DNA from 2 places in the Bacillus paramycoides genome. Region 2 is predicted to be linked to the other one. Evidence: a T-box and tRNA genes for the amino acid it is inferred to sense, from the RefSeq annotation. Region 2 holds a T-box; the other holds one or more tRNA genes.
The links. A T-box is a leader RNA that pairs with one kind of tRNA and senses whether it is charged. The one in region 2 lies ahead of proS (proline--tRNA ligase), so its partner is inferred to be a tRNA-Pro.
Positions count from the first base shown of each region.

Region 1 (10,574 bases), 1.0 Mb from region 2:
CTAAGCTTATCATTATATTTTCGTAACAACCCATCTAACTTCTCACCGAAAAATTCATATTGAATTTCTTCTTTATATGTCGGGCTAACAGCTGTAATTTGATCAGAAGCGATAATACCGCCCTTCATAAAGTTCACATTTCCATAAAACTCTAACTGCTCACTATGGAAATATTCATCACCAAGTTCTAACAAGTCGTACATCACTTCAGGAGGAAATACACCTTGGAACTGCAAGTTATGAATTGTATATACCGTTTTAATATGCTCATATAATGGATTATCTTGATACTTTTCACGCAGTAAAAAATTAACCATAGCTGTATGCCAATCGTGACTATGAAGAACATCCACTTCGAAATCAAGATGAGGAATACACTCTAAAACTGCTTTCGAAAAATAAGAAAAACGCTCTCCATCATCATAATGACCATATAGAGAATCTCTCTTAAAATAATATTCATTATCTATTAAATAATACGTAATCCCGTCTTGCTCACCTTTTAAAATTCCGCAATATTGATTTCTCCACCCAAGCGGGACGTTAATTACTTTATGTAGCGTACATCCATCCCTTAATTTTTGCGGAATAAGACTATAATTTGGGAGTATAATGCGAACGTCCACACCTAATTTTTTTAGCTCTTTTGGGAGCGCACCTGCTACATCAGCTAAGCCTCCCGATTTAACAAATGGTACACATTCTGATACTGCAAATAAAATATTCACTTGTTGTCCCACTGCACGAAAAGCTTATACTACTTCCCTTGCAGCTTCCTCCCTTCGAGTTTTCATTTGAATTAAAACTTTAATCAGTGGAGGAAGACCCCCACTGATTCTTTTAAGAATAACTATTAATCGTACTGTTTTGAACGCTTCCTTTTTCTACAACGTATGGCTCATCAGCGTTTCCTTTTAGTACAACACCGTCACCAATTTTCACGTCTTTATCAATAATAACACCGTCTATTATACAGTTATCTCCAATTTGGCTCTTTTGCATAATAATGCTATTACGAACAATTGAACCTTTTCCAATTTTAACAGAACGGGAGATAACACTATTTTCTACTTCGCCTTCAATAATACTGCCGTTTGCAATCATTGTATTTTTCACGGCTGCACCCTTTAAGTAACGAGTTGGTGGTTCATCTTTTACTTTCGTAAAGATCGGTGCTTCTTTCTTAAATACTTGCTTCCAAATAGCAGGTTTCAAAATTTCTAAGCTATGTTTATAGTAACTTTCAATCGAATCAATAATTGCTACATATCCTGTATGCTCATACGTAGCAATATGCAGTGATTTTCCGCGCTTTTCTCTCACTACATCGAATAAGCTATATTGCTCCACATCTTTATATGACTCAAATAAATCTAACAATAATTGTTTCTTTAACACATATGTTTGAAGCGAAACCCCTTCATGGCAAACTTCAGTAATATCAGCTGCCGTATGTATATGTCTCTCTAACACCGCCTGGAAATTTAATGCTGTTACGAGATGGCTATTCGTAATAACGACGTATTCTTCTCTAGCTCTTAGAAAATAATCAATATGTCTTCTAAAATGCGCAAAAGATCCAAATTCATCTTGGTCACATTGGCAATTTGGCGGGAATAAAAACAGTCCGTCTCTTTTTCTATCTAAATCCCACTGTTTTCCTGAACCAACATGGTCCATTAACGAACGGTTTTTATGACTTGTAAAAACCGCTACACTATGAATATTAGAATTCACCATATTTGAAAGCATGAAATCAATGAGTCGATAACGGCCCCCAAACGGTAACGCCGCTAGTGAACGATGCCCTGTTACTTTCTTTAAGGAAGGAAAACTTCCCGTTGCATTAATAATTCCTAACATTTTTTCTCCCATTCATTTCATCCCCCTTTTCTATTTCCCTTCAGCAATGAGTACTACATCGTCAACATTTTTTTCCGGACGAATAATTGTTCCATCTTCAATAACCATTTCCGATCCAACAATTGCTCTTTCAATCACAACATTTTTTCCAATCTTTGCTCCTGGCATAACGACAGAATCAATAACCATACTACCTTCTTCCACCGTCACCCCTTGGAATAATACGGAATGCTTCACGTCCCCTTCAATGACGCATCCTTCGTTAATAAGTGATTCTTCTACTTTTGCCTGTTCTGCAATATATTGAGGCGGTTCGTTTGGATTTACAGAATAAATACGCCAATTACGATCGTTTAAATTCAGTGATGTTTCATCACGCAGTAAATCCATATTCGCTTCCCATAAGCTCTTCACCGTTCCAACATCTTTCCAATATCCTTCAAACGGATACGCCATCAACTTCTTCCCTTCATCTAATAAAAGCGGAAGTACATCTTTTCCGAAATCATTACTAGATTCAGGATTTCTTGCATCCATTTCTAAATACTCTTTCAAAATGGCCCAGTTAAAAATGTAAATTCCCATTGATGCAAGATTACTTCTTGGAAATTGCGGTTTCTCCTCAAATTCAACAATCTCCATCTCTTCGTTCGTATTCATAATACCGAAACGGCTCGCTTCATCCCACGGTACTTCAATAACTGAAATCGAAACGTCCGATTCTTTCTCAATATGGTAATCTAGCATTTTACTGTAATCCATTTTATAAATATGGTCGCCTGATAAAATAAGAACGTACTCTGGTTCGTACTGACTTAAATAGTTTAAGTTTTGATAAATGGCACTTGCCGTACCTGTGTACCACTTCACACCTGAAGACTCTGCATAAGGAGGTAACACTGTGACTCCACCGCTTACTCGGTCTAAATCCCACGCATTGCCGATTCCGATATAATTATGAAGTTCAAGTGGTTGATATTGCGTTAAAATCCCAACCGTTTCAATACCAGAATTCGCACAGTTACTTAGCGTAAAATCGATAATGCGATATTTACCACCAAATGGAACAGCTGGCTTGGCTAAATTTTTTGTTAATGCACTTAATCGACTACCTTTTCCCCCTGCTAGTAACATTGCTACGCACTTTTGTTTTTGAGCCATCTTGTTTTTTGCTCCCCTTTCTCGTCTTCACTGGTCGTAATATGGATACGCCAAATGGTGGAATTGTAATTTCTACATGTGCTGCTTGATTATGAAACGGTTCTTGAATCGCCTTCAGACGTTTCTTATTTACTTGCCCTGATCCGCCATATTGCTCAGCATCACTATTTAAAATCTCGTTATAATACTCAAAATCTGGTACACCTACTTTATAGTTTTCATATGTAGCTTTCGTAAAATTACATACGACAACTAACGCATCTTCTTGTTTATCCCCTTGACGAATAAATGAGAAAATACTTTGCTCATGATTATTAGCATCTATCCACTGAAATCCTTCCGGTGAATGATCAAGTTGCCAAAGTGGTTTGGAGCGCTTATACAATGCTATGAGCTCTTTAAAGTAATCATGCATATAACGATGCATTTCAAAATCATGTAAATTCCAATCTAAATCTTCAAGGTCTTTCCACTCATCGAACTGCCCAAATTCTCCTCCCATGAAAAGTAATTTCTTTCCTGGGTGAGTAAAGAAATATCCATATAATAAACGAAGTTGAGCAAACTTATCCCAGTACTCTCCTGGCATTTTATTTAATAACGACTTTTTCCCATGAACGACTTCATCATGAGAAAGCGGTAATATGAAGTTTTCAGAGTAAGCGTATATTAAAGAAAACGTCATTTTTTCATGAATATACTTCCTGTACTCAGGCGCACACTCCATATACTTCAGTACATCATTCATCCAGCCCATATTCCATTTGTAATTGAATCCAAGCCCACCTTCATACGTTGGAGCTGTTACAAGTGGCCAAGCTGTTGAATCTTCTGCTGTCATAAGAAAATCTTTATCTTCTGCGAACACCGCTTCATTTAACTCTCGTAAAAATGAAACAGCGTGCTCATTACTTTGCTCCTGTCCTTCTTTATTCCAGTACAGCATATTTGCAACTGCATCCACCCTGAAACCATCAATATGGAAATATCTCATCCAAAATAACGCATTTGAAATTAAGAAATTACGTACTTCTCTCTTTCCTAAGTCAAAATTGACAGTTCCCCATACTGGATTTTCTTGCACATCTTTATCTTTATATTCATAAGTCGGTGTCCCATCAAAAAAATATAAACCGTGAGCATCTTTACAAAAATGCCCCGGCACCCAATCTAAAATGACACCGATTCCATATTTATGACATTCATCGACAAAATACATCAAATCATGTGGCGTGCCGAATCTACTCGTTGCTGCATAATATCCCGTCCCTTGGTATCCCCAAGAACGATCATATGGATGCTCAACAAGCGGCATAATTTCAATATGTGTAAATTGATGTTCCACCACATAAGGAATGAGTTCTTCTGCCATTTCCCTGTAAGAGTACAGTGCTCCGTCTTCTTTCTTTTTCCAAGAACCGAAATGTAATTCATAAACTGTCATCGCTTCTTTATAAACTGATTTTTTCTTTTTCTTACGACTCCAGTTTTTATCATTCCATTCGTATCCCTTTATATCAAAAACTACAGATGCCGTATTCGGTCTTACTTCTGCATACACAGCATACGGATCTGCCTTAAAAATGACGTCACCAGCCATCGTTTCAATCGCATATTTATATATTTCCCTTTCTTCAATATGCGGTATAAACAAGGACCAGATTCCTTCTTCTGTCACTTGTAGCATCTTATGTTGCTCATAATCCCATTCATTAAAATCTCCAACAACACTCATTGCTTTCGCATGAGGAGCCCATACTGTAAATCGTACACCTCGCATCTCATCTTCCGTCACAACATGTGCGCCAAAGATGTTATAACTTTCATAGTACTTTTCTGTATGAAACTCATCTCGTTTCACTTCTTCACAATTTATTACACTCAATATGCTCACCTCACTAAGATGACAGAATTTTTTATACTTTACCAATTCTGCGAAAAACTGAAATATCCTTGTTAATTTATAAAAAATATACGTTTTTTTCTTAAAAATGTTGGTTTTTTTTCACATTTCCATATAAAATATCGAATTTTGACGAATATTCATTGAAAGCGCTTCGTTTTTTATTAGTCCTTCACCTTACTATTTATTTCTCAACCTCTATTTTATTAGCTTTATCCTCTTTTTCACGTTATTTTCCACTTGAAATCATAGAAAAATAATCTGTCATAAAAAATGTTTCTCAATATTTTTTGTCATAATTTTATTGAAATACGAAATTCATAAGTAGACATTTTTGTTCTCAATAAAGAATATTAAATTTTCGTAAATATAACTTATACTAAAATACTGTGTTTACTCTATCTATATCCAAAACGAAAATTCGATAAAAAATTAAATTAAGGTGGGTTCTTATGCCAGTAAAACAAAAATTAGAAATGGGAGTTGGCACGGCAACGCTCAGCTTATCACTTACATTCGGTGGTTTATTCGCTTATTTCAGTGATTCCGAAACATCGAGTAACTCATTTCAAGCTGTCTAACAACAAAATTAGATACTGAAAGCTACTTGGTCAATATTATTATGCAAGACCTGACGAAAACTTGCAGGTGATGTAAATGGTGATAAAGATATTCGCTTCGTTGAAAAGAACTTCTTGAAAAAAGGTCCGGATGCATCTAAATCACAAACACCTGTTGAAAAATCTAAAGGCGGTACACTGGCAGATATTTTAACGAAATTAGGATTAACGCCTAAAAAATAATAATAAAGAGCACTCTACTTTACGTAGAGTGCTCTTTTCTATAAACGACCCTGATCCAGCAAAAGGGGTATATTGGGGATATACAAGGGAAACCGGAAAAGGAATTTATATTAAATTATATATAAATCCAGAAGTAAGAAGTAGGTCCCCACTTCTGGATTATTTAGCAATTATTATAGTACTGGTGCCATTGTTTCTTTTAATACTTTTACAGAATGAGCGAATTTCACTTTTTCTTCTTCATTTAGCTCAAGTTCTACGATTTCACGTACACCTTCGCGGTTAATAACAGCTGGAACACCTACGTAAGCATCTTTCTCACCGTATTGACCTTCAAGGTATGCAGATACAGTTAATACGCTGTTCTCGTTGTTTAAGATTGCTTTAGTTACACGAAGTAGTGACATACCGATTCCGTAGTACGTTGCACCTTTACGTTCGATGATATGGTAAGCTGCATCACGTACATTTTCGAAGATTTTATCTAAGTCTTCTTGTTTGTACTGTTCGTTGTTAGCTAAAATTGTTTCTAGTTTTTGTACACCGATAGTAGCGTGGCTCCATACTGGAAGTTCAGTATCACCGTGCTCACCAACAATATAAGCATGAACATTACGTGGATCTACATCTAAGTAGTCACCTAACATGTAACGGAAACGAGCAGAGTCTAAAGTAGTACCAGAACCAATTACGCGCTCTTTTGGTAGACCAGATTCTTTCCAAGTTACGTAAGTTAAAATATCAACTGGGTTAGTTGCGATTAAGAAGATTCCATCGAATCCGCTATCCATAATGCCGCGAACGATTTGTTTAAAGATCTTTGTATTTTTCTCAACTAAGTCTAAACGAGTTTCACCTGGCTTTTGTGGTAATCCAGCAGTGATAACAACTAAATCTGCATCTTTACAATCTGCATAGCTACCGCTCCAAACTTTTGTTGGTGATGGAGAGAATGGTACCGCATGGCTTAAGTCCATTGCTTCCCCTTCTGCTTTTGCTTCATTAACATCTACTAATACGAATTCTTCAGCTACACCTTGGTTAATCATTGAGTAAGCGTAACTACAACCTACAGCTCCTGTTCCTACTAATACTACACGATTGATACCTTTTTTCATGGTAATTTCCCCTCTCTATTGTTCACATATATTTTTTTATGATTGTTTAAGTAATTAATTAAAATACTAATTTAATGTTGTTTAACTTCTTTACATTCATATTGTAGCACGTATTATTGTGAATTTCTTCACAAATTATGACCTATTTGTGAACTTTTTCACATAGAGTGTAAAGTTATTAAATCAAGTATGAAATCAATCTCAATGGAGGCGTTTTCTTCAGATTGTGAAAGGGTTTTTCTTATGTTTTTGTCGGTAAGTGAAATTATATCGACGATTATTTAAATATATCAACAATTTTGGGAATATATCGACCGTAACTCAAATTATATCGTCGATTCGACAAGGAATATCGACTTACCGACAAAACCCGACAATAATGACAACATAAAGTGAACCTATAATCAGTGGGAATTTTACTGCCCGTTAATGTCGGATAAAAAAGCTGCCTCCAATAGATCACCTATTAGAGGCAGCTTCTTTATTTATTTTCCGCAGTAGCACCTAATACAGCAGCTTTTACATAATGTTGACTGTTTAATTTTTGTAAATCCTCGGCACTTCCCGTTACCACTATTTCAATAACTTTTACATCTTGCTCACTTGGTTTTGCTTTCTTTCCTTACTCTCTCCTTTCTATTAGTTAGACGATCTAAATAGAAAAAAGTATACAAGAAATCTATAAAAAAAAGCAGACTATTCAAAGTCCACTTTTACACAACAAAAAAGAGATAGCAGATTATGCTATCTCTTTTAGTATGACCCGTACGGGATTCGAACCCGTGTTACCGCCGTGAAAGGGCGGTGTCTTAACCACTTGACCAACGGGCCAATTACTGGCAGAGAAGAAGGGATTCGAACCCTCGCACCGCGTTCGCGATCTACTCCCTTAGCAGGGGAGCCCCTTGAGCCACTTGGGTACTTCTCTATAAATATGGCTCCGCAGGTAGGACTCGAACCTACGACCGATCGGTTAACAGCCGATAGCTCTACCACTGAGCTACTGCGGAACAATTATGGTGGGCCTAAATGGACTCGAACCATCGACCTCACGCTTATCAGGCGTGCGCTCTAACCAGCTGAGCTATAGGCCCATAATTGAAAAGCGGGTGAAGAGAATCGAACTCTCGACCAGAGCTTGGAAGGCTCTTGTTTTACCACTAAACTACACCCGCATTAAATTGTAAATGGTGAGCCATGAAGGACTCGAACCTTCGACCCTCTGATTAAAAGTCAGATGCTCTACCAACTGAGCTAATGGCTCATTTTGAAAGTGGTGCCGACTAGAGGACTTGAACCCCCAACCTACTGATTACAAGTCAGTTGCTCTACCAATTGAGCTAAGTCGGCTTGCGACTTCAAAATGGTGGCTCGGGACGGAATCGAACCGCCGACACGAGGATTTTCAGTCCTCTGCTCTACCGACTGAGCTACCGAGCCTTTATGTAAAAATGGCGGTCCCGACCGGGGTCGAACCGGCGATCTCCTGCGTGACAGGCAGGCATGTTAACCACTACACCACGGGACCATTTGGTTGCGGGGACAGGATTTGAACCTGCGACCTTCGGGTTATGAGCCCGACGAGCTACCGTGCTGCTCCACCCCGCGATGATAAAATATTTACTTTAGAAAAAATGGAGGAGGTAGAGGGATTCGAACCCCCGCGCGACTCTCGCCGCCTGTCGGTTTTCAAGACCGATCCCTTCAGCCGAACTTGGGTATACCTCCGAGATATAAACCTTCAATGGTGGACCTTGTAGGACTCGAACCTACGACCGGACGGTTATGAGCCGTCTGCTCTAACCAGCTGAGCTAAAGGTCCTTTATGGTAGCGGCGGAGGGGATCGAACCCCCGACCTCACGGGTATGAACCGTACGCTCTAGCCAGCTGAGCTACACCGCCATAAGTGATATTGAAATAAGTGGAGCCTAGCGGGATCGAACCGCTGACCTCCTGCGTGCAAGGCAGGCGCTCTCCCAGCTGAGCTAAGGCCCCATGTTTTTGGGAATATCGGGAAGACAGGATTTGAACCTGCGACCCCCTGGTCCCAAACCAGGTGCTCTACCAAGCTGAGCCACTTCCCGTTAATAAAAGCGCGCCCGAGAGGAGTCGAACCCCTAACCTCTTGATCCGTAGTCAAACGCTCTATCCAATTGAGCTACGGGCGCATATGGTGCCGAGGGCGGGGGTCGAACCCGCACGGTGGTCACCCACCGCAGGATTTTAAGTCCTGTGCGTCTGCCTGTTCCGCCACCCCGGCATGTCATATTGAAAATTGGAGCGGAAGACGGGATTCGAACCCGCGACCCCAACCTTGGCAAGGTTGTATTCTACCACTGAACTACTTCCGCAAGACATGTATGAGTTATTTAATTAAAAGTGCGGGTGAAGGGAGTCGAACCCCCACGCCAAAGGCGCCAGATCCTAAGTCTGGTGCGTCTGCCAATTCCGCCACACCCGCATATTAATTTATTTAAGAAAAATGGGGCGACTGATGGGAATCGAACCCACGAATGCCGGAGCCACAATCCGGTGCGTTAACCACTTCGCCACAACCGCCATGATTTCTGGTGCCGACTAGAGGACTTGAACCCCCAACCTACTGATTACAAGTCAGTTGCTCTACCAATTGAGCTAAGTCGGCTAAATGGTGGAGGATGACGGGATCGAACCGCCGACCCCCTGCTTGTAAGGCAGGTGCTCTCCCAGCTGAGCTAATCCTCCATTTGCCTGGCAACGTCCTACTCTCACAGGGACAAGGTCCCAACTACCATCGGCGCTAGAGAGCTTAACTTCCGTGTTCGGTATGGGAACGGGTGTGACCTCTCTGCCATCATTACCAGACTGTATTCATTTAAGACAAGAATTATTTTAACTCATTTAACTTTGAAAGTCAACAAGTTTTTTATATTCTTTCAAAACTAGATAACATTTGCTACATATTATATGGTTAAGTCCTCGATCTATTAGTATTCGTCAGCTCCACATGTCACCATGCTTCCACCTCGAACCTATCAACCTGATCATCTTTCAGGGATCTTACTAGCTTACGCTATGGGAAATCTCATCTTGAGGGGGGCTTCATGCTTAGATGCTTTCAGCACTTATCCCTTCCGCACATAGCTACCCAGCTATGCCCTTGGCAGAACAACTGGTACACCAGCGGTGCGTCCATCCCGGTCCTCTCGTACTAAGGACAGCTCCTCTCAAATTTCCTACGCCCACGACGGATAGGGACCGAACTGTCTCACGACGTTCTGAACCCAGCTCGCGTACCGCTTTAATGGGCGAACAGCCCAACCCTTGGGACCGACTACAGCCCCAGGATGCGATGAGCCGACATCGAGGTGCCAAACCTCCCCGTCGATGTGGACTCTTGGGGGAGATAAGCCTGTTATCCCCGGGGTAGCTTTTATCCGTTGAGCGATGGCCCTTCCATGCGGAACCACCGGATCACTAAGCCCGACTTTCGTCCCTGCTCGACTTGTAGGTCTCGCAGTCAAGCTCCCTTATGCCTTTGCACTCTACGAATGATTTCCAACCATTCTGAGGGAACCTTTGGGCGCCTCCGTTACACTTTAGGAGGCGACCGCCCCAGTCAAACTGCCCACCTGACACTGTCTCCCGGGTCGATAAGACCCGTAGGTTAGAATTTCAATACAGTCAGGGCGGTATCCCACCAGCGCCTCCACCGAAGCTAGCGCTCCGGTTTCAAAGGCTCCCGC
Region 1 is NZ_CP152427.1:4,691,798-4,702,371, forward strand. It holds gene glgA (glycogen synthase GlgA) at 1-728, opposite strand, end outside; gene glgD (glucose-1-phosphate adenylyltransferase subunit GlgD) at 841-1,875, opposite strand; gene glgC (glucose-1-phosphate adenylyltransferase) at 1,894-3,024, opposite strand; gene glgB (1,4-alpha-glucan branching protein GlgB) at 2,972-4,909, opposite strand; partial or broken gene AAG068_RS24410 (TasA family protein) at 5,380-5,502, shown strand; partial or broken gene AAG068_RS24415 (dockerin type I domain-containing protein) at 5,528-5,730, shown strand; gene AAG068_RS24420 (L-lactate dehydrogenase) at 5,904-6,848, opposite strand; partial or broken gene AAG068_RS24425 (anti sigma factor C-terminal domain-containing protein) at 7,330-7,470, opposite strand; tRNA gene AAG068_RS24430 (tRNA-Glu) at 7,608-7,679, opposite strand; tRNA gene AAG068_RS24435 (tRNA-Ser) at 7,686-7,776, opposite strand; tRNA gene AAG068_RS24440 (tRNA-Asn) at 7,784-7,858, opposite strand; tRNA gene AAG068_RS24445 (tRNA-Ile) at 7,866-7,942, opposite strand; tRNA gene AAG068_RS24450 (tRNA-Gly) at 7,953-8,023, opposite strand; tRNA gene AAG068_RS24455 (tRNA-Lys) at 8,037-8,112, opposite strand; tRNA gene AAG068_RS24460 (tRNA-Thr) at 8,123-8,198, opposite strand; tRNA gene AAG068_RS24465 (tRNA-Phe) at 8,213-8,288, opposite strand; tRNA gene AAG068_RS24470 (tRNA-Asp) at 8,301-8,376, opposite strand; tRNA gene AAG068_RS24475 (tRNA-Met) at 8,380-8,456, opposite strand; tRNA gene AAG068_RS24480 (tRNA-Ser) at 8,484-8,576, opposite strand; tRNA gene AAG068_RS24485 (tRNA-Ile) at 8,594-8,670, opposite strand; tRNA gene AAG068_RS24490 (tRNA-Met) at 8,675-8,751, opposite strand; tRNA gene AAG068_RS24495 (tRNA-Ala) at 8,772-8,844, opposite strand; tRNA gene AAG068_RS24500 (tRNA-Pro) at 8,860-8,933, opposite strand; tRNA gene AAG068_RS24505 (tRNA-Arg) at 8,944-9,017, opposite strand; tRNA gene AAG068_RS24510 (tRNA-Leu) at 9,021-9,109, opposite strand; tRNA gene AAG068_RS24515 (tRNA-Gly) at 9,126-9,200, opposite strand; tRNA gene AAG068_RS24520 (tRNA-Leu) at 9,230-9,310, opposite strand; tRNA gene AAG068_RS24525 (tRNA-His) at 9,333-9,408, opposite strand; tRNA gene AAG068_RS24530 (tRNA-Thr) at 9,418-9,493, opposite strand; tRNA gene AAG068_RS24535 (tRNA-Val) at 9,498-9,573, opposite strand; rRNA gene rrf (5S ribosomal RNA) at 9,578-9,693, opposite strand; rRNA gene AAG068_RS24545 (23S ribosomal RNA) at 9,796-10,574, opposite strand, start outside.
Region 1: it encodes a tRNA-Pro, which carries the amino acid that the T-box ahead of proS (proline--tRNA ligase) is inferred to sense. The anticodon was not compared.

Region 2 (10,574 bases):
AATCAAATGCCCCCGCTTCAATATACGGTTCAATATCGTTTCTTCCTGTTGGATTGAAGTGGAATACATCTACTCCTATTTGATTTAAAAATAGTAATAAAACAGCATCAGAACGAGTCAATTCTCCACTCTTCTCATTATTAAATATAACAATTTTTGGTACATCTTGTGAATAATCAAATTTCTCAAGCTGCTCTAAAATATTCGGTGGTATTTGAGAAAGTTGTGCGAAAACATATAGCGCTACATCTTGTTTCGTCTCTTTTGCAATTGGTTTACACTTTTCACTTTCACACGTATGGATGATCGCCTCTGCAATCCCATGTTGTAAACCTTCTGGCAATCGTTTATGTGGCCACCAATGGCTATTCATAATTAGATCAGGATGTAGTTTCCCCCCGCGGTCTAATGCATCTCGATAATGATATTGGAAATTCGCTTTCTGTTCTTTCGTAAACGGGAATGTATTAATTAATAAACTGTTATCAAATGATGTAACAGTCTTTAATCGTTGAAAATATTCTTTATCATTTTTTGAAACACCTGATATTTTCGCAAATAAAGAAGGAATATAAATGTGTTTATTTTCAACATAGAATGTCGGACGTACAAACGCCTTTTCCTTCGTAATTAAAAAGAGTTCATCGTATGTTGTTTTTAATGTACGAGCTACAGGCGTATAGGAACGGAATTGCCACGGCTTGTACAGCAGTGAATTATCGTGGTGAAGTACTTGTTCAATTTCTTTTGAAGCTTGATATGCTACTGTTGCCACACGCTCGCGGCGGCGATCCGGAAATGGTTCAAGAGAAATGCGACCTGGATGAGACACAATAAAAGTTCTTCCCTCTTCATCAACATTCTCAAATCCATCTTTTCCTTCTGGATGATAATAAAGTACATCGCAGCCGAGCATAATAAGAAAGTATAAGAAATATATACGGCTTTCCTGTGCATCACCATACCAAACGATACGCGGCATTTGTTTCTTATAGTTAACCGTAGAGAACCACTTCGCTACGTAATTTTCGCTTAATTTAATTATGTCGATTAAGAAACGACGGAAGCCTTCTGTCTTTAAAGATTGATTATGTTGTTTCTCATATAATTTCAATACAGAAATAAATGTTGTATGTATATAATGCTGTAAGTCAGGATTATCCACTTTCGGCAAAAGTTGTTTCCCAGATAAGTGTGCCACTAGCCTATTTACTGTCAGACCATTTGGTGCTTCTTGATGTAATCCGAACACTTCTTGAATGTGACGAAGTTTTTCCGAATCAATCACTTTGTTTAAATTTTGTTCATGTAAAACTTCGATTCCTTTCGCTTCACTATAATCAAACAGCTCATTAAAATATTCATCTACATCATTAGGAACGCCAAGGATTCGACATGCTATATAACTAAATTTCATTTCATTCTCTGTCAGCTCATATTGTGGACGTTTTTCTAAAAGTGTTTCAAATTGCTTTAAATCTGATTCATCTTTTAATGCATATGGTTGAAGTGTAAAACGTGAAAACACAACAGTTCACCTCCAAAAACATTTACGTTTTTTCTAAGTCTTTCTTCTATTATAAACTATTTTTGGTTATAAAAAATGGGCGCTCGTAAAACGAGCAAACCCATTTCAATTATTTATTGTCTTCTTTAGTAGCTGCAACTTCTTCTTTAGCTTGTCCAGAATTCTTCATGTAGTGAATTATAAATGTTGCTCCAAATGCTACAACTAAAATAATGAAGAACAGTGTATGACTAATATGAATATCAATTAGAGACAATAGCATTTTCGATGCGATAATTAAGATTAAAATATATGCTGTTGTTTCAAGCTCTGGAATACGCTCTAACAATTTTAAGAATACACCAGCGATACCACGCATCATTAAAATACCGAGCATTCCGCCTAATAATAGAATCCAAACTTCATTAGATACACCGAATGCAGCAAGTACGCTATCTACAGAGAACGCGATATCCATTAATTCAACCATCGCAACTGTTCCCCAGAAGACACCGAACATTCTAAAGAGAATACTATTTTGATTCATGCCATGAGCTTCTTCTTCTTCACTTGCACCTTTACGCTTATCAATAAAGTATTTCACTGATAACCAAGCAAGGTAAAGTGCACCAAGAAGTTTTACCCACCATAATTTAATTAAGAACATTCCGATTCCAATTGCAATAAAGCGGAATACATAAGCACCAATAAGTCCATAGAATAATGCTTTTTTACGTTTCTCTTCCGGAAGGTGTTTTACCATTACTGCTAATACAAGTGCGTTATCAGCAGATAACAACCCTTCAAGTACAACAAGTGTACCAATTAATCCCCAAGATACTGGATCCTGCAACACTTTAATCCACATGTCCAAGTCAAAAAACTGAGCATACGTATCAAGGATTCCTTGCAAAATACTCATCTTACCTATATCCCCTATTCTTTGCTAGATTTATAGAAAGGTCAAAAAAAGGAAACGAATGTCGTTTCCTTTCTATGCATCCAAGCCATACGCTCTTACAAGCGCACCTAAACCACCTTGGAATCCACTTCCTACTGCATTAAACTTCCACTGTCCATTATGACGGTATAATTCACAAAAGACAACTGCTGTTTCGATGGAGAAATCTTCCCCTAAATCAAAACGAAGAACTTCTTCATTCGTTTCTTCATTCGCTAAACGAACGAACGCATTTCCTACTTGTCCAAAGTTTTGACTACGGCCTTCTGCATCATAAATTGTAACTGTAATAGCAATTTTGTGCACATCTGCTGGAACTTTCTTTAAGTCCACAACAAGTTGCTCATCGTCACCTTCACCTTCACCTGTGCGGTTATCTCCTGTATGTAGAACAGATCCACAAGGAGACTGTAAATTATTATAGAAGATAAAATCAGTTTCCTTCGTACATTTTCCGTTCGCATCTAATAAAAAGGCAGATGCATCTAAATCGAAATCTGATCCACCGTCGTAAGATTTAATATCCCATCCAAGACCAATTACTGCTTTTGTTAAGCCTGGGCTTGTTTTGCCTAAATCAATCTTCTGTCCTTTTTGCAATTGAATAACCATTTATATTCACCTCTATAATTTAATTTTTAAAAATAAATCCATCAGTAAACATACGTTTCACTGATGGATTTATTAATCTATTACTCTACATCTAAACCAAAGTTATTACATAGAGACGCTAATCCACCTTGGAATCCACTTCCGATTGCATTGAACTTCCAGTCACCTGCATGACGGTATAATTCACCTACTACAACAGCTGTTTCAATAGAGAAATCTTCTCCTAAGTCGTAACGAATTAACTCTGCATTCTTTTCTTCATCTAAAATACGTACGAAAGAGTTAGAAACTTGTCCGAAGTTTTGGCTACGACCTTCTCCATCGTAAATTGTGATAGTGAAACAAATACGTTCGATATGTGCAGGTACATTTTTTAAATCTACTTTAATCGATTCGTCATCGCCTTCACCTTCACCAGTTCGGTTATCTCCTAAATGCTCTACAGCACCATTCGCACCTTTTGGGTTATTATAGAAGACGAAATCCTCTGCACCTGAAACTTTACCGTTAGCACCTACTAAGAAAATACTAACATCTAAATCGAAATCGTTTTGTCCGTCATAACGATTCGTATCCCAACCAAGTCCTACAAGAACTTTTGAAAGACCTGGATTCGTTTTTGTTAAGTCTACCTTTTGTCCTTTTTTCAATGAAATTGATGCCATACACGATTCCTCCTCGGTTTATTTTATTGATAACGTGATACAATCTCACTTAAGTTTTTATCTTGTGTACCTTCTCCAACAGCTGAAAACTTCCATTCACTTCCGTGGCGATACATTTCACCTGCAATTAGAGTCGTTTTGCCAGCATAATTATCCGATAAATTATAGCGTGCTAATTCTTCACCAGTTTGCGGGTTTTGAATACGAATATATGCATTACGAATCATCCCGAAATCTTGACGACGATTTACACAGTCATAAATATTTACAACGAATACTAAACGATTAATACGGCTCGGAACTTTATGTAATTCTACGAAAATTGTTTCGTCATCACCAGCGCCTTCACCTGTTAAATTGTCTCCTGAATGAATCATACTACCACAAGTAGAAAGCTTGTTTCCGAAGTAAACTAAATCGTTTTTGTTTAAAAAACGATCCCCTTCTAACATAACAACAGATGCATCACAATCTACATTTGGTTTACTTCCAAATAATGAAGACAGAAACCCACCTGATTGCCCAATTGGATCCCAGCCTAAGCCAACCTGTAGTTTTGCTACTTTTGGTTGTCCTTTCGTTAAATCGATCTTTTGACCTTTTTCTAAAATAATAGGCATGAAGTTTCTTCCTTTCTACAAAGCATTTTCCAAGGCGGAAAATATTGTATTCTTCCCTTATATTGTAGCATTATTTACCTAGTGATAAAAAGGATAAATTCTCAGTTATATGAAAACATTCATATAATTTACTTATGATGATGTAAGAAGTGGTAAATGGCACCAATCATTCCTGCGCAATTACCGTTTTGTGCAAGCTCAATCTCACAATTACTATAAATCTCTTTGTTTAAATATTTTTCTACCTCTTCTTTTACTTCTTTTAAGAAATGATTTCCTCTATCAGTAATTCCTCCACCTATAACAATCATTTCTGGATTAAAAATATAAGCAAGGTTACTAATTCCAATCGCTAATTGCTTAAAGAAAACCTCAATTGCTTGCGTAACTTCCCTATCACCTTTATCATACAGTTCAAAAATCTTTTTTCCATTCCAATCGCTTTCACCTTTATATTTTCGCATAAGACGAATTAACCCTGAAATGGAAGCGACCTCTTCAAACGGCTTTCCTTCTATTAACATATTTCCCCATTCACCAGCACTAAACGAATGCCCTCTATATAACTCTCCATCTATAAAAATTGCTCCTCCAATACCAGTTCCAAGGGTGAGCATAATAAAGTTTCTTTTTCGGTTTCCAATACCTTTCCATTTCTCTCCCAAAGCTGCACAATTCACATCATTCTCAACGGACACAGGAACTTGTAATACTTCTTGCAATCTATCAATAATAGGAATAGTCGCGTAGTTCGGAATATGCTCCACCCCTCCCGTTACAACTCCTTTATAAATATTAACAATTCCCGCAGTACTAATACCAATTCCCGAAATCGTATGTTCATTCAGTAATTGTTTGGATAGAAGAATAAGTTTTTGAATGATTTGTTCCCCACCCAAATGAATTTCTGTTGAAACTGTTTTATGCTTTAATACCGTCCCTGTTTCTGAAACAATCCCATATTTAATTTGCGTACCACCAATATCAAATGCAATATATTCTTTCATCTGCTGTCACTTCCTCTACTGTAATGAGTGTAAAATTCTCACCACTCTACTATTATAAAGAATTTACACTAACTCTTTTCTCTCTTCAGAAATACACCACCTTTTTCTATATATAGTTTTTTTTGCATAAAACTCTTTTTCCTAAGAAATATTACAAAGGGATGTATTTTAGATGGAATATTAATTTCTTAGGAGGAAAACAATGACGAAAATCTTCATTTTAGCATCAACACTCTCTTTATCTTTTTTTAGTGGTTTAAATATCGGTAATGCAGCAACGGAAAACTTCTCTCCAGCAACAAACGCAATTGTACAAAATAACGATCATTTAGCAGAAGATAACTCAAAAGATAATAATAAACCACCAGGAAACAATGGTTCTCAGGACGATGGTGGTTCTGGCGGCAATGGCTCTGGTGGCAGTGGTTCTGGTGACAACGGTTCCGGTGGTAACGGTTCTGGTGGCAATGGCTCTGGTGGCAATGGCTCTGGTGGTAATGGCTCTGGTGGCAACAGTTCCGGTGGTAACGGTTCTGATGGCAATGGTTCTGGTGGTAACGGTTCTGATGGCAATGGTTCTGGTGGTAATGGCTCTGGTGGCAACAGTTCCGGTGGTAACGGTTCTGATGGCAATGGTTCTGGTGGTAACGGTTCTGATGGCAATGGTTCTGGTGGTAACGGTTCTGATGGCAATGGTTCTGGTGGTAACGGTTCTGGTGGCAACGGTTCTGGCGGCAATGGCTCTGATGGCAGTGGTCAAGGCGGTAACGGCTCTGGTGGCAACGGTTCTGGCGGCAATGGCTCTGGTGGCAATGGTTCTGGCGACAACGGTTCTGGTGGTAACGGTTCTGGTGGCAGCGGTTCTGGTGGCAATGGCTCGGGCGGCAACAGTTCTGGTGGTAACGGTTCTGATGGCAGTGGCTCTCAAGGTGACAACGGTGTTAAAGGCGATAGTAGTTCTCAAGGAGGCAACGGTTCCCAAGGTGGTAATGTAAAAGATAATGCGAAAAAACAAGGCGATAAGTTACCTAATACAGCAACACATTATCCTGCATCTATTTTAATGGGACTTTCAACATTCCTAATCGGTATGTTACTATTTATTCGCCGTAAAAATTAAAAAGGACTTTGGATTGCATTTTATTATGCAGCCCAAAGTCCTTTTTATCACCTATCAGAAAGAGTATTAATACGCTTTTCCCCAATACACCATTTGTTTAGCTTCTTTACCACAACAAATACATTCGTCAGCCAAACGCTCTTGCTCAAAAGGCATACATCGAGAAGATACTCCAACTTCTTCTTTTAGTTTCTCTTCACAAGCTAATTCTCCGCACCACATTGCCTTAATAAATCCTTGTTTTTCATCAGCTACTTTTTTCATCTCTTCGAAATTCGCCGCACTATACGTATTCTCATCGCGGAATACTTTTGCCTTATTAAATAAAGAGTCATGAATTTCCTCAAGTAGTGCTGGAATACGTTCTTCTAATTGATCCATTGATATAAATTCTTTTTCTTTCGTATCTCTTCTTACAAGTACAACTTGATTCTTTTCAATATCTTTAGGACCAACTTCTAACCGAATTGGAATGCCCTTCATTTCATACTCATTAAATTTCCAGCCCGGTGTTTTATTACTAGCATCTATTTTTACGCGTGCAACCTTTTGAATATGTCCTTGTAACTCTGTTGCTTTCGATAAAACTCCTTCTTTATGCTGAGCAATTGGTACAATAACAACTTGCACCGGTGCGACTTTAGGAGGCATTACAAGCCCATTATTATCACTATGAACCATAATAAGTCCACCTATCATTCTTGTTGATACTCCCCAAGATGTTTGGTGTACATATTGCCACTTACCGTTACGATCTAAAAATTTAATATCAAATGCTTCAGAGAAATTCGTTCCAAAGTTATGAGATGTTCCTGTTTGAAGTGCTTTTCCATCATGCATTAAGCTTTCAATTGTATAAGTTGCCTTTGCCCCCGCAAATTTTTCTTTTTCTGTTTTTTGTCCTTTAATTACCGGTATCGCTAAGTAATCTTCACAGAAAGAAGCATATAGATTTAAAATATTTAATGTTTCAGCTTGCGATTCTTCTGCCGTTTCATGAATTGTATGACCCTCTTGCCATAAGAATTCCGTTGTACGAAGGAATGGTCTCGTTGTCTTTTCCCAACGAACTACTGAACACCACTGATTATATAACTTTGGCAAATCATTATAGGATTGCACAATTTTTGAAAAATGCTCACAGAATAAAGTTTCAGATGTAGGGCGTATACAAAGCCTCTCCGCTAACTTTTCATCCCCGCCATGTGTCACCCATGCTACTTCAGGAGCGAATCCTTCTACATGATCCTTCTCCTTTTGCAATAAACTCTCTGGGATAAACATTGGCATATACACATTTTCATGACCAGTTGCTTTTAACTTCTCATCCATCACTTTCTGCATATTTTCCCATAAGGCATAACCATACGGGCGTAGAATCATACATCCTTTTACACTTGAATAATCAACAAGTTCTGCTTTTTTTACAATATCTGTGTACCACTGTGCAAAGTCCTCTTCCATCTTCGTAATCGCTTGTACTTGCTCTTTTGCCATAGTAAGTCTTCCTCCTTCTAGAAAATACAAAAAAGCCCGCATCCCTAAATAGGGACCGAGCTTTGCCGGCGTTACCACCCTGATTCATGCACAAAAATTGCGCATGCTCTCTTTTTGATAACGGGAAATTCCCGCTGCATATGCAGAACGCAAAGGTAGGTTCCATATCTCCTTTTTAAGAATCTTTCAGCCGGGTGGATTCTCTCTCTGCTAAAAAGGTTGAACATGTACTAGTCCTTTTTCATCGTTATAACGAAATAAATTTGTTGATTATCATAATACAAATTCTTTTTTAAAACAATAGCTAATTTTCTCATTTTTATATATTTTTTTCGTTTTTTGCAGTTTTATATGTAGCTTTTTCTCGTGATTTTTAAAAGTTGATGTGCAATCATACCGATAAGTGTACCAAGGAGAACGAAGAAACCAATAAATCCATATCCCATTCCTTCCCATCCACCAATCACCATCATTGAAACCGGAAAGGATGCTAGGCAAAGAAGTATTAAACTAAGTGCAAATATAATATCAAACTGCTTGTCTGGAAACTGTTTCTTTAATAAATACGAAATAGCAAATACAAGGATAATCGTAATTCCGCCAATGATGTAAAAGATACCAAATCCATCTAGCCAATCCATAGTATTCCCTCCTTCCATTCATTCCCTTATACTTAATTATATGTTTAATTTTTCTGAAAATAAATAATAAATTTCCAACTTAAAATTATATTTTTATTACTAGGTATTAATAGTAATATATAAGAATAGGTTTTATATAATCAGGAGGGAACTTTATGGATAAAGCATTAACAAACCATGTCATTATTTTGTCTTTCGATTGCTTATCAGCTTTAGATTTTCCTATATTACAAAAACTTCCTAATTTCCAAACATTAATAAACAAGGGCGCACTGGCGAAAAAAGTGGAACCTATTTATCCTTCTGTAACATACCCAAGTCACTCAACAATCGTTACTGGAAACTATCCTAATAAACATGGCGTAGTTAGCAATACGTTACTTCAACCTGGACGCGAGTCACCCGATTGGCATTGGTACCGAAAATCCATTAAGGGAACAACGCTATACGATGAAGCACGTAAAGCAAATTTAACGACAGCTGCCCTTCTATGGCCTGTTACTGGAAGAGCAAATATTGATTACAATTTACCAGAAATCTTTCCAAATAGACCGTGGCAAAATCAAGTTTTAGTTTCATTATTTAGCGGTAGTCCGCTATATCAATTAGATTTAAATCTTCGCTTCGGCCATATACGAAATGGTTTGTCACAACCTGAACTCGATGATTTCGTACTTGCTGCTGCTTTGCATACAATCCAGACGAAGAAGCCAAATGTCATGTTTGTACATTTCACCGATTTAGACACTCAAAGACACTATCACGGCTTTGAATCAAAAGAAACAATAGCTGCAATTCATAGACACGATGAACGGGTAGGAAAAATTATTCAAGCTTTAAAAGATAGTGACCTATACGAAGAGAGTACAATTATCGCTCTTGGTGACCATAGCGCTTTAAGTGAAAGCAAAGCCATTCAATTAAATGTACTATTTCATCAAAACGGGCTACTATCTATAAATTCAAAAGGAAAATTAATAGACTGGAAGGCCTATTGTCAAAGTTGTGACGGATCTGCTTATGTATATGTGAAAGATAAGAACGATACCGATACAATTCGAGACGTACAACTACTCCTCGAAGAACTACTTCAAAATAAACAAAATGGAATTGAATTTATACTTCATGATGAAGCTGCAAAAGACTGCGGTGCCGATGGTAATTGTTTATTTATGTTAGAAGCGCGAGAAGGGTATTATTTCACTGAAAACTATATAGGAGATTTTATAAAAGAGATTACTGAACAAGACGTTACGCCTAGTAAAAAATATACATTTGGTACGCATGGATACTCTCCAACAAAACCTAACTATGAAACAATTTTTATCGCTGCTGGGAAAGGTATAAAAAACGGCGTTACCATTCCGTATATGAGACTTATTGATGAAGGTCCAACTATCGCTAGACTACTCGGTTTACACTTAGGTGAAACAGACGGGTCCATTGTAGAGGATTTACTCCAATTGTAAAGAACTGTGTATATATGTAAAAGTTATGTAAAAATCATCACTGTTTCTCTTTTTATAATTTTTATTTTTGTACACTGTTAGTAGAACAAATTTAAGGGGGAACACTATATGAAAAAAATGTCCAGACAAGAAAAAAGCTGGATATTATACGATTGGGCGAACTCCGTATATTCGCTCATCATTACAACTGCATTATTCCCAATTTACTTTAAGGCAGCTGCAAAAGAAGCTGGGCTTTCTGGTGCAACTTCAACAGCATATTGGGGATATGCAAACTCGTTCGCTACACTTTTAATTTCTATACTTGCCCCTATTCTCGGCACAGTTGCTGATTATAAAGGATTTAAAAAACGATTTTTCACATTCTTCTTTGGACTTGGTATCGTATTTACAAGTATGCTAGCAGTCGTCCCAACATCTCAGTGGTACTTATTACTAGGATGCTATATGCTCGCATTAGTCGGTTTTGCTGGAG
Region 2 is NZ_CP152427.1:441,048-451,621, reverse strand. It holds gene AAG068_RS02360 (YceG family protein) at 1-1,528, opposite strand, end outside; gene AAG068_RS02355 (TerC family protein) at 1,638-2,429, opposite strand; gene AAG068_RS02350 (TerD family protein) at 2,502-3,080, opposite strand; gene AAG068_RS02345 (TerD family protein) at 3,161-3,745, opposite strand; gene AAG068_RS02340 (TerD family protein) at 3,769-4,365, opposite strand; gene AAG068_RS02335 (ROK family protein) at 4,494-5,372, opposite strand; gene AAG068_RS02330 (LPXTG cell wall anchor domain-containing protein) at 5,575-6,492, shown strand; gene proS (proline--tRNA ligase) at 6,559-7,989, opposite strand; T-box leader at 8,037-8,243, opposite strand; gene AAG068_RS02320 (YesK-like family protein) at 8,337-8,630, opposite strand; gene AAG068_RS02315 (ectonucleotide pyrophosphatase/phosphodiesterase) at 8,786-10,099, shown strand; gene AAG068_RS02310 (MFS transporter) at 10,208-10,574, shown strand, end outside.